DNA from 2 places in the Streptomyces sp. NPDC018964 genome. Region 2 is predicted to be linked to the other one. Evidence: riboswitches for the same ligand, from Rfam matches in the RefSeq annotation. Region 2 holds a riboswitch; the other holds the start of a gene.
The links. A riboswitch is a leader RNA that binds a small molecule or an ion and turns the genes downstream of it on or off. The one in region 2 is predicted to bind S-adenosylmethionine.
Positions count from the first base shown of each region.

Region 1: linked by a shared signal. The riboswitch ahead of thrC (threonine synthase) and the one ahead of ACH5AO_RS15595 (aminotransferase class V-fold PLP-dependent enzyme) in region 2 are both predicted to bind S-adenosylmethionine.

Region 1 is NZ_JBIRYZ010000025.1:10,656-14,859, reverse strand. It holds gene ACH5AO_RS30395 (cold-shock protein) at 1-64, opposite strand, end outside; gene ACH5AO_RS30390 (MoaD/ThiS family protein) at 494-769, opposite strand; gene thrC (threonine synthase) at 878-2,176, opposite strand; SAM riboswitch class I at 2,194-2,341, opposite strand; gene ACH5AO_RS30380 (glucosyl-3-phosphoglycerate synthase) at 2,482-3,426, shown strand; gene ACH5AO_RS30375 (trehalose-6-phosphate synthase) at 3,485-4,204, shown strand, end outside.
Region 2 is NZ_JBIRYZ010000008.1:76,744-80,947, forward strand. It holds gene ACH5AO_RS15585 (cytochrome bc complex cytochrome b subunit) at 1-365, shown strand, start outside; gene trpD (anthranilate phosphoribosyltransferase) at 520-1,584, shown strand; SAM riboswitch class IV at 1,767-1,883, shown strand; gene ACH5AO_RS15595 (aminotransferase class V-fold PLP-dependent enzyme) at 2,221-3,585, shown strand; gene ACH5AO_RS15600 (glycerate kinase) at 3,759-4,204, opposite strand, start outside.

The DNA of each region.
Region 1 (4,204 bases), on a different contig from region 2:
CGTCGACCGCGATGAAGCCGTACCCCTTCTCCGCGTTGAACCACTTGACGGTGCCCTGAGCCATGCCTAACTCCCCTATTACTGGCCCTTGCACGGATCCGCACTTCGCGGATCCGGGTCAGACCTCACCCCCCAATGGTTGGGGGCGTGCGCCGGAACGCGTCGACCGCGGCTGAATGTATCTGTCCAACTGCCGTCTGCAACAGGTCAGTCGGACGAGAAATCTTGGCGGCGCCGGTCCGGAATGTGGTGAGAATTCACCCGATTCCAGGGCAAGTCGGGCCGCACAAAGGGCGCAAATGGCGCGAAAGGGCCGACACTTTGGCTGCATTCAGTCGGACCCGCGGCAGGAAATCAGTGTTTCCGGTCGATGGACCGGGAGCGCGTTCCCCAACTCTACCGCGCTCAATCCCATGGAATTGCCCCCTCCGCTTCTCTCACGGAGGGGGCAATGACCCGGACACCGGGTAACCGTCATTACCGAAGGTAATGATCAGCCTCCGGCCACCGCCGGGATGATCGACACGCCGGCCCCGTCCGGGGTGGCCGTCTCGAGCCCCTGCTCGAACCGCACGTCGTCGTCGTTGACGTACACGTTCACGAACCGCCGCAGCTTGCCCTGGTCGTCCAGCACCCGGGCGGCGATCCCGGCGTGGTTCTTCTCCAGGTCCGAGATGACCTCGCCGAGGGTCGCGCCCTCGGCGGCGACCTCGGCCTGCCCACCGGTGTAGGTGCGCAGGATGGTGGGGATACGGACAGTCACGCTCACTTCGAAACCTCCGGAAGGGACAGCACCCTGGGGGCGCGGGACGGTGTGTGACATGCGGCTGCCGCCGCGCGGGCACGGCCGGCCACAACGGACCCGCGGACGAACGACTCAGACAAGCCCGGCCTCACGGAACGACTCCAGACTGGGACGGATCGTCGCGGTCAGCCCGGTGCCGGCCACCGCGTCCAGCGTCTTCAGACCGTCCCCGGTGTTGAGCACGACCGTGGTCAGGGACGGGTCGAGCGCCCCGCTCTCCAGCAGCTTCTTCGTCACGCCGACCGTGACACCCCCCGCGGTCTCCGCGAAGATCCCCTCGCTCCGGGCGAGCAGCTTGATCGCGTCGACGATCTGCCCGTCCGTGACGTCCTCCACCGCCCCGCCCGTCCGACGGGCGATGTCCAGCACGTACGGCCCGTCCGCAGGGTTCCCGATCGCCAGCGACTTGGCGATCGTGTCCGGCTTCTGCGGGCGGACGACGTCGTGCCCCGCCTTGTACGCGGTGGACACCGGCGAGCACCCCTCGGCCTGCGCGCCGAAGATCTTGTACGGCCTGTCCTCGACCAGACCGAGCTCGATCAGCTCCCGCAACCCCTTGTCGATCTTCGTGAGCTGCGAGCCGGAGGCGATCGGGATCACGATCTGGTCCGGGAGCCGCCAGCCGAGCTGCTCGCAGATCTCGTACGCGAGGGTCTTGGACCCCTCCGCGTAGTACGGCCGCAGGTTGACGTTGACGAAGCCCCAGCCCTCGCCGGCCGGGTCGCCGATCAGCTCGGAACAGAAACGGTTCACGTCGTCGTAGTTGCCCTCGATGCCGACGAGCTCACCGCCGTAGACGGCGGCCATGACGACCTTGCCCTGCTCCAGGTCGTGCGGGATGAACACGCAGGACCGGAAGCCCGCCCGGGCCGCGGCGGCGCCCACCGCGCCGGCGAGGTTGCCGGTGGAGGAGCAGGAGAGGGTGGTGAAGCCGAAGGCGCGGGCGGCCTCGATGGCCTGGGCGACGACACGGTCCTTGAAGGAGTGCGTCGGGTTGCCGGAGTCGTCCTTGACGAACAGCTTGCCGGCGTCGACGCCCAGCTCACGCGCCAGGTTGTCGGCCTGGACGAGCTTGGTCCAGCCGGGGTTCAGGTTCGGCTTGGCCGCCACGTCCGCCGGGACGGGCAGCAGCGGCGCGTAGCGCCAGATGTTCGCGGGTCCCGCCTCGATCCGCTTGCGGAGCTCCTCGGCGTCGTGGGCCGAGAAGTCGTACGCGATCTCCAGCGGGCCGAAACACTCCTCGCAGGCGAAGACGGGGCCGAGGGGGACCCGGTGTCCGCATTCGCGGCAGGAGAGCGCGGCGGCGGGGCCCAGGTCGACGGAGTTCGCGGCGGCGGAATCGGTGGTGCTTGCAACGGTCTGCACAGCCATGGAGGCGAGGCCCTTTCTCCTCATCTTCCTCACGACGCACCTCGCCGTGAGACGGATTTGGCACCTTCCCTAGCCGGGAGCCTCGCCACGTCCGTGTGACAAGAACCGACTGGAGGGTTGCCGGGGCTTCATCGGGCCGTATCCCTCTGCCCCTCTGGATGAGCGGTGTTCAGTTGTCTTCCGCGCGGTGACCCCGGCATGCGGTGGTCATCGGCGTTGTTCAAGACTGTAACCGAAGGCCTGCATGGTTGAGATAGTCGTCCGAACCGCGAGATGGATCACAGGCCAGTGAGGAGTCCGGGACCGTGCTGGAAGAAGTCGAGCGCTGGCTGACCGACCGGTCCTGGTCGGTGGCCGACCGCCCGCTCCACCGGATGCTGGCGGCGAAGCGCGCGACGGGGCAGACGGTGAGCGTGGTGCTGCCCGCGCTCGACGAGGAGGCGACGGTCGGCGACATCGTGTCGGCGATCCGGCACGACCTGGTGCTCCAGGTCCCGCTGGTCGACGAGGTGGTGGTGGTCGACTCCGGTTCGACCGACCGCACGGCCGAGGTGGCGGCGGCCGCGGGCGCGCGCGTGGTGCACCGGGACGCGATCCTGCCCCGGATACCGGCGGTCCCCGGCAAGGGCGAGGTGCTGTGGCGCTCCCTGCTCGTCACCCGCGGCGACATCGTGTGCTTCGTCGACGCGGACCTGCGGGAGTTCTCCTCCGACTTCGTCTCCGGCATCGTCGGCCCGCTGCTCACCGAGCCGGACGTGCAGCTGGTCAAGGCCATGTACGACCGCCCCCTCGGCTCGGCGGCCGGTCAGGGCGGCCGGGTCACGGAGCTGATGGCCCGCCCGCTGCTGAACATGCACTGGCCCCGGCTCGCCGGCTTCGTCCAGCCGCTCGGCGGCGAGTACGCGGCCCGCCGGAGCCTGCTGGAACAGCTCCCGTTCCCGGTCGGGTACGGCGTCGAGCTCGGCATGCTGGTCGACGCCCTGCACCTGGCCGGCCTGGACGCCCTCGCCCAGGTCGACGTCGGCGTGCGTATCCACCGCCACCAGGACGGCCAGGCCCTCGGCCGGATGGCCGCCGCCATCTACCGCACCGCCCAGCTCCGCCTGGCCCGCGGCCATCTGATCCGCCCGTCCCTCACCCAGTTCGAGCGCACCGGCGACACCTTCGAACCCCGTACGTACTCCGTCGACACCGAGGAACGGCCCCCGATGGCGGAGATCGCGGAGTACCGGGCGCGGAGGGTGGCCTGACCCGTATACGGCCGATCACGCGCGTTTGAGGTCTCCGGGGCCGGGCTAGGTGACATCCATGGCTGTCACGCAGGCTGCTCAGGGTGCTCAGGTGCTGGTCGCGTCGAATCGCGGACCCGTCTCGTACACGGTGGAGGACGACGGTTCGCTGCGGACCGGGCGGGGCGGCGGCGGGCTGGTGTCCGGGCTGTCGGCGATCGGGCCGGACGCCGGGGCGCTGTGGGTGTGCTCGGCGCTGTCCGACGGCGACCGCGAGGCGGTGCGGCGCGGGGTCGGCGAGGACGGCGTGCGCATGCTGGACGTCCCGGCGGACGTGCACGCCGACGCGTACAACGGGATCGCCAACTCGGTGCTCTGGTTCGTGCACCACATGCTGTACCAGACGCCGCTGGAGCCGGTCTTCGACGCGGAGTTCCGCCGGCGGTGGGCGTCGTACGAGGCCTACAACCGGGCGTTCGCCGAGGCGCTGGCCGAGGAGGCGGCGCCGGGCGCGGCGGTCCTCGTCCAGGACTACCACCTCACCCTCGTCCCCGGGATGCTCCGCGAGCTCCGCCCCGACCTGCGCATCGCGCACTTCTCGCACACGCCGTGGGCGCCGCCGGAGTACTTCGCGCTGCTGCCCGACGACATCGCGCGGCAGGTACTGCGCGGCATGCTCGGCGCCGACCGGCTCGGCTTCCTCACCCGCCGCTGGGCGGACGCGTTCACCGCGTGCTGCGAACGCTTCGCGGACGGCCTCGGGGAGACGCGCGTCGGCGTGCACGGCCTGGGCGCCGAC
Region 2 (4,204 bases):
TCGTGGGACCGGTCATCGCGTTCGTCGTCACCAAGCGGATCTGCCTCGGCCTGCAGCGCCGGGACAAGGAGAAGGTGCTGCACGGCCGCGAGTCGGGCATCATCAAGCGCCTGCCGCACGGTGAGTTCATCGAGGTGCACGAGCCGCTCAGCCAGGAGCAGATGTACACCCTCACCGCGCACGAGCAGTACAAGCCGTTCGAGATCGGCCCCGAGGTCGACGAGAACGGTGTCCGGCGCAAGGTGAAGGCGACCGAGAAGCTGCGCGCCAAGCTGAGCAAGGGCTACTACGGCGAGGACGCCCAGATCCCGAAGCCGACCGTCGAGGAGTACAAGGAGATCACGAGCGGCCACGGCCACCACTGATCCCCTTCGGCACCTCACCCCAGTCGCCACACGACGGCGAAGGGCCCCCGTCCGTTCTGCGGACGGGGGCCCTTCGCCGTCCCCGGACCTCGATAGGGTGGGGCCCGGGACCTGCCGGGTCCCCGCGACCCTTCCACGACCGTCAGGAGCGGCCATGAGCGCTGTGACCCCCGCTGGAGGCGACACCGCGGCGGGCCGCTCCTGGCCCGCCCTGCTGAACGGACTCCTGGACGGACGGAACCTGTCCGCCGACGACACCGCCTGGGCGATGGACCTGATCATGCGCGGCGAGGCGACCGACGCGCAGATCGCCGGGTTCGCGGTGTCCCTGCGGGCCAAGGGCGAGACCGTCGAGGAGATCACCGGCTGCGTGCGGGCGCTGTACGACCACGCCAACGTGATCGAGGTGCCGGGCGCGACCGTCGACATCGTCGGCACCGGCGGGGACGGCGCCAAGACGGTCAACATCTCCACGATGTCCTCGATCGTCGTGGCCGGCACCGGCGCGAAGGTCGTCAAGCACGGCAACCGGGCCGCCTCCTCCGCGTCCGGCGCCTCCGACGTCCTGGAGAAGCTCGGCGTCAACCTGGAGCTGACCCCGCGACGGGTCGCCGAGGTCGCCGAGGAGGCCGGGATCACCTTCTGCTTCGCGGTGAAGTTCCACCCGGCGCTGCGCCACGTCGCCGCCGCCCGCGGCCAGCTCGGCATCCGCACGGTGTTCAACTTCCTCGGCCCGCTGGCCAATCCGGCGCGGGTCAAGGCACAGGCGGTCGGGGTCGCCGACCTGCGGATGGCGCCCATCATGGCCGGGGTCTTCGCCGAACGCGGCAACTCCACGCTGGTGTTCCGCGGTGACGACGGACTCGACGAGCTGACCACCACCGCCACCTCCAGAGTGTGGGTCGTCCGCGACGGCAAGGTCGACGAGGAGACCTTCGACCCGCGCGACGTCGGCATCGACCTGGTGCCCGTGGAGGCCCTGCGCGGCGCCGACGCCTCCTACAACGCCGAGGTCGCCCGCCGGCTCCTCGACGGCGAACCGGGTCCCGTGCGGGACGCGGTGCTGCTGAACTCGGCGGCGGCCCTGGTGGCCCTGGAGCCCGGCGACGGCACCCTGACGGGGCGGATCCGCGCCGGTATGGCGAAGGCGGCCGAGGCGATCGACTCGGGGGCCGCCAAGCGGGTCCTGGAGCGCTGGGTGGCCGCCAGCAACGCGTAAGGCCCGCCCGGCGGGTTCCCCGCGCGGGGTACTTTCATCGTCCTCGCTGACCGGGGCTGTGAGGCACCGGCGGTTTCCTTCGGGCCGATCCGCCGGGCAGGTCCTCCCGTCGGGCCGCGGGACGTCCCGCGATCCGGACACGGGTTGCGGGACGTCGATCACTTCACGTACTTTCCTGTCCAGGTCATGAGTGACAGCCATCAGGCCCCGGCCGGCTGTCCGGCAACCCTCCGTCCGTGGCGGGGTGCCCCGGGTGAAGACCAGGCCGTGAGCAGCAAGGCCCACGGCAAGCGCGGGCCCCTCGTACACCAGGGGTCCTGGTCGTCGAGGAGTCTTCCGTGAGCAAGCGAATGCGCTAGGCCCTGTCGCCCGTTCCCGCCCGTCGCGTGACGCCGTGCACGCACTTCCGCCGCACCGGGACCTGAGCCGAGTACATCCCGTACGGGGCTCGGGGACCGGCACGCCGAGGGCACGCACCTGACGCCACGCGGCCCGACCTCCGGGCGGACGCCGGGAACGTCACGACAGGGCCAGGGCTGCCGAGCCCCGCCTCCGCGCACCCCTTTTCCCCTCCCTCCGCGCTCGAGCGATGTGCGCTCGCGCGGAGATTCCGCCTGCCTCACCGGGAGTTGTGCCATGTCCGTCGCCGCCGACACGTCCGTCCGCGCCCCCCTGCCCGTCCTCGGCCGGGACGTCACCGTCCCCCTCGTCACCGGCGGCGAGGTCACCTACGCCGCCCTCGACTACGCCGCCAGCGCCCCCGCCCTCCAGCGGGTCTGGGACGACGTGGCCGCCTACGCGCCGTACTACGGCAGCGTCCACCGGGGCGCCGGATACCTCTCCCAGCTCTCCACCGACCTGTTCGAGAACGCCCGCCGGACCGTCGCGGACTTCCTCGACTGCCGCACCGGGGACCAGGTGGTGTTCACCCGCTCCACCACCGACTCCCTCAACCTGCTCGCCACCGTGCTCCCCGACGGCTGCGAGGTCTTCGTCTTCGAGACCGAGCACCACGCCTCCCTGCTGCCCTGGCGCGGAGCACGCGTCACCTTCCTCGACGCCCCGCGCAGCCCCCGGCAGGCGGTGGAGACCCTGGAGCGCGCCCTCGCCGACCGTGACCCCCACGGCCCGGCCCTGGTCTGCGTCACCGGCGCCTCCAACGTCACCGGCGAGCTGTGGCCCGTACGGGAACTGGCCGCCGCCGCGCACGCGCACGGCGCCCGGATCGTCCTGGACGCCGCCCAGCTCGCCCCGCACCACCCGGTGAGCGTCCGTGACCTGGACGTCGACTGGGTCGCCTTCTCCGGGCACAAGCTGTACGCCCCCTTCGGCTCCGGCGTGCTGGCCGGCCGCGCCGACTGGCTCCGGGAGGCCGAGCCGTACCTCGCGGGCGGCGGTGCCAGCCGCAGGGTCACCCGGCGCGGGGACGGGGGAGTGGACGTGGAGTGGCACGACGGCGCCGCCCGCCACGAGGCCGGATCGCCCAACGTCATCGGCGCGTACTCCATCGCCTCCGCCTGCACGGCGCTCACCGAGGCCGGGTTCGACGCCCTGGTCGCCCGCGAGGAGGAGCTGATCGGCGCGGTGCGCGCGGGACTCGCGGACGTGCCCGAGGTGCGCTTCCTGTCCCTGTTCGGGGACGACGCCCCGCGCGTCGGCGTGCTCTCCTTCGTCGTCGAGGGCTGGAACAGCTCCCACTTCGCGGCCGCGCTCTCCGCCGAGTACGGCATCGGCGTACGGGACGGGCTGTTCTGCGCGCACCCGCTGGTGCGGACGCTGCTCGGTGGTGACGCGGGGGCGCAGGGGGAGTGCGGGGCGCCCGAGGCGGGGCCCGGGGAGAAGTCGCTCAACGCGATCCGGGTGAGCTTCGGGGCGGGGACGCCGGACGAGCACGTGGAGCGGTTCGTGCGGGCGGTGCGGGAGCTGGTGCGGGACGGGGCGAGGTGGTCCTACCGGACGGTGGACGGCCGCTGCGTCCCGGACACCTCCGCCCGCGGGTGATTTCTTTCGCCCCCGCCGCCCCTTCCCGTCCCGAACCTGGGGCTCCGCCCCAGACCCCGCTCCTCAAACGCCGGAGGGGCTGAGATTTAGCCCCTCCGGCGTTTGAGGAGCGGGGGTCCGGGGGCAGCGCCCCCGGGGGACGGGAACGGGAAGGGGCGGCGGGGGCGAAAAACCTAGGTGGTCGCCGGCAGGCGCGCGCCCAGGACGATCATGCGCAGCGCGCGCTCCGTCGCGTCGGTGAGCAGCTCCGCGCCCCGCACCAGCGCCTCCGCCAGAGCCATCGGCGCGGGCAGGATGCCGTGGCAGGCGTCCACGCCCGGCACCTCCCCCGCCCCCTCCCCGAGCGTCCCCGCCAGCGCCAGCACCGGCCGCCCGGACAGCTTGGCGCGGCGCGCCACCTCCGCCGGGACCTTGCCGCGCGGCGTCTGGTGGTCCAGGGCGCCCTCCGCGGTGACGACCAGATCGGCGCGGGCCAGCCGGGCGTCCAGGTCGAGGTGGTCCAGCAGGACCTGGAAGCGGGGCAGGAGGGACCCGCCCAGGGCGGCGAGCCCGGCGCCCAGTCCGCCGGAGGCACCCGTACCGCGGCCCAGGCGCAGATCGGTGCCGGTGACGGCGAGAT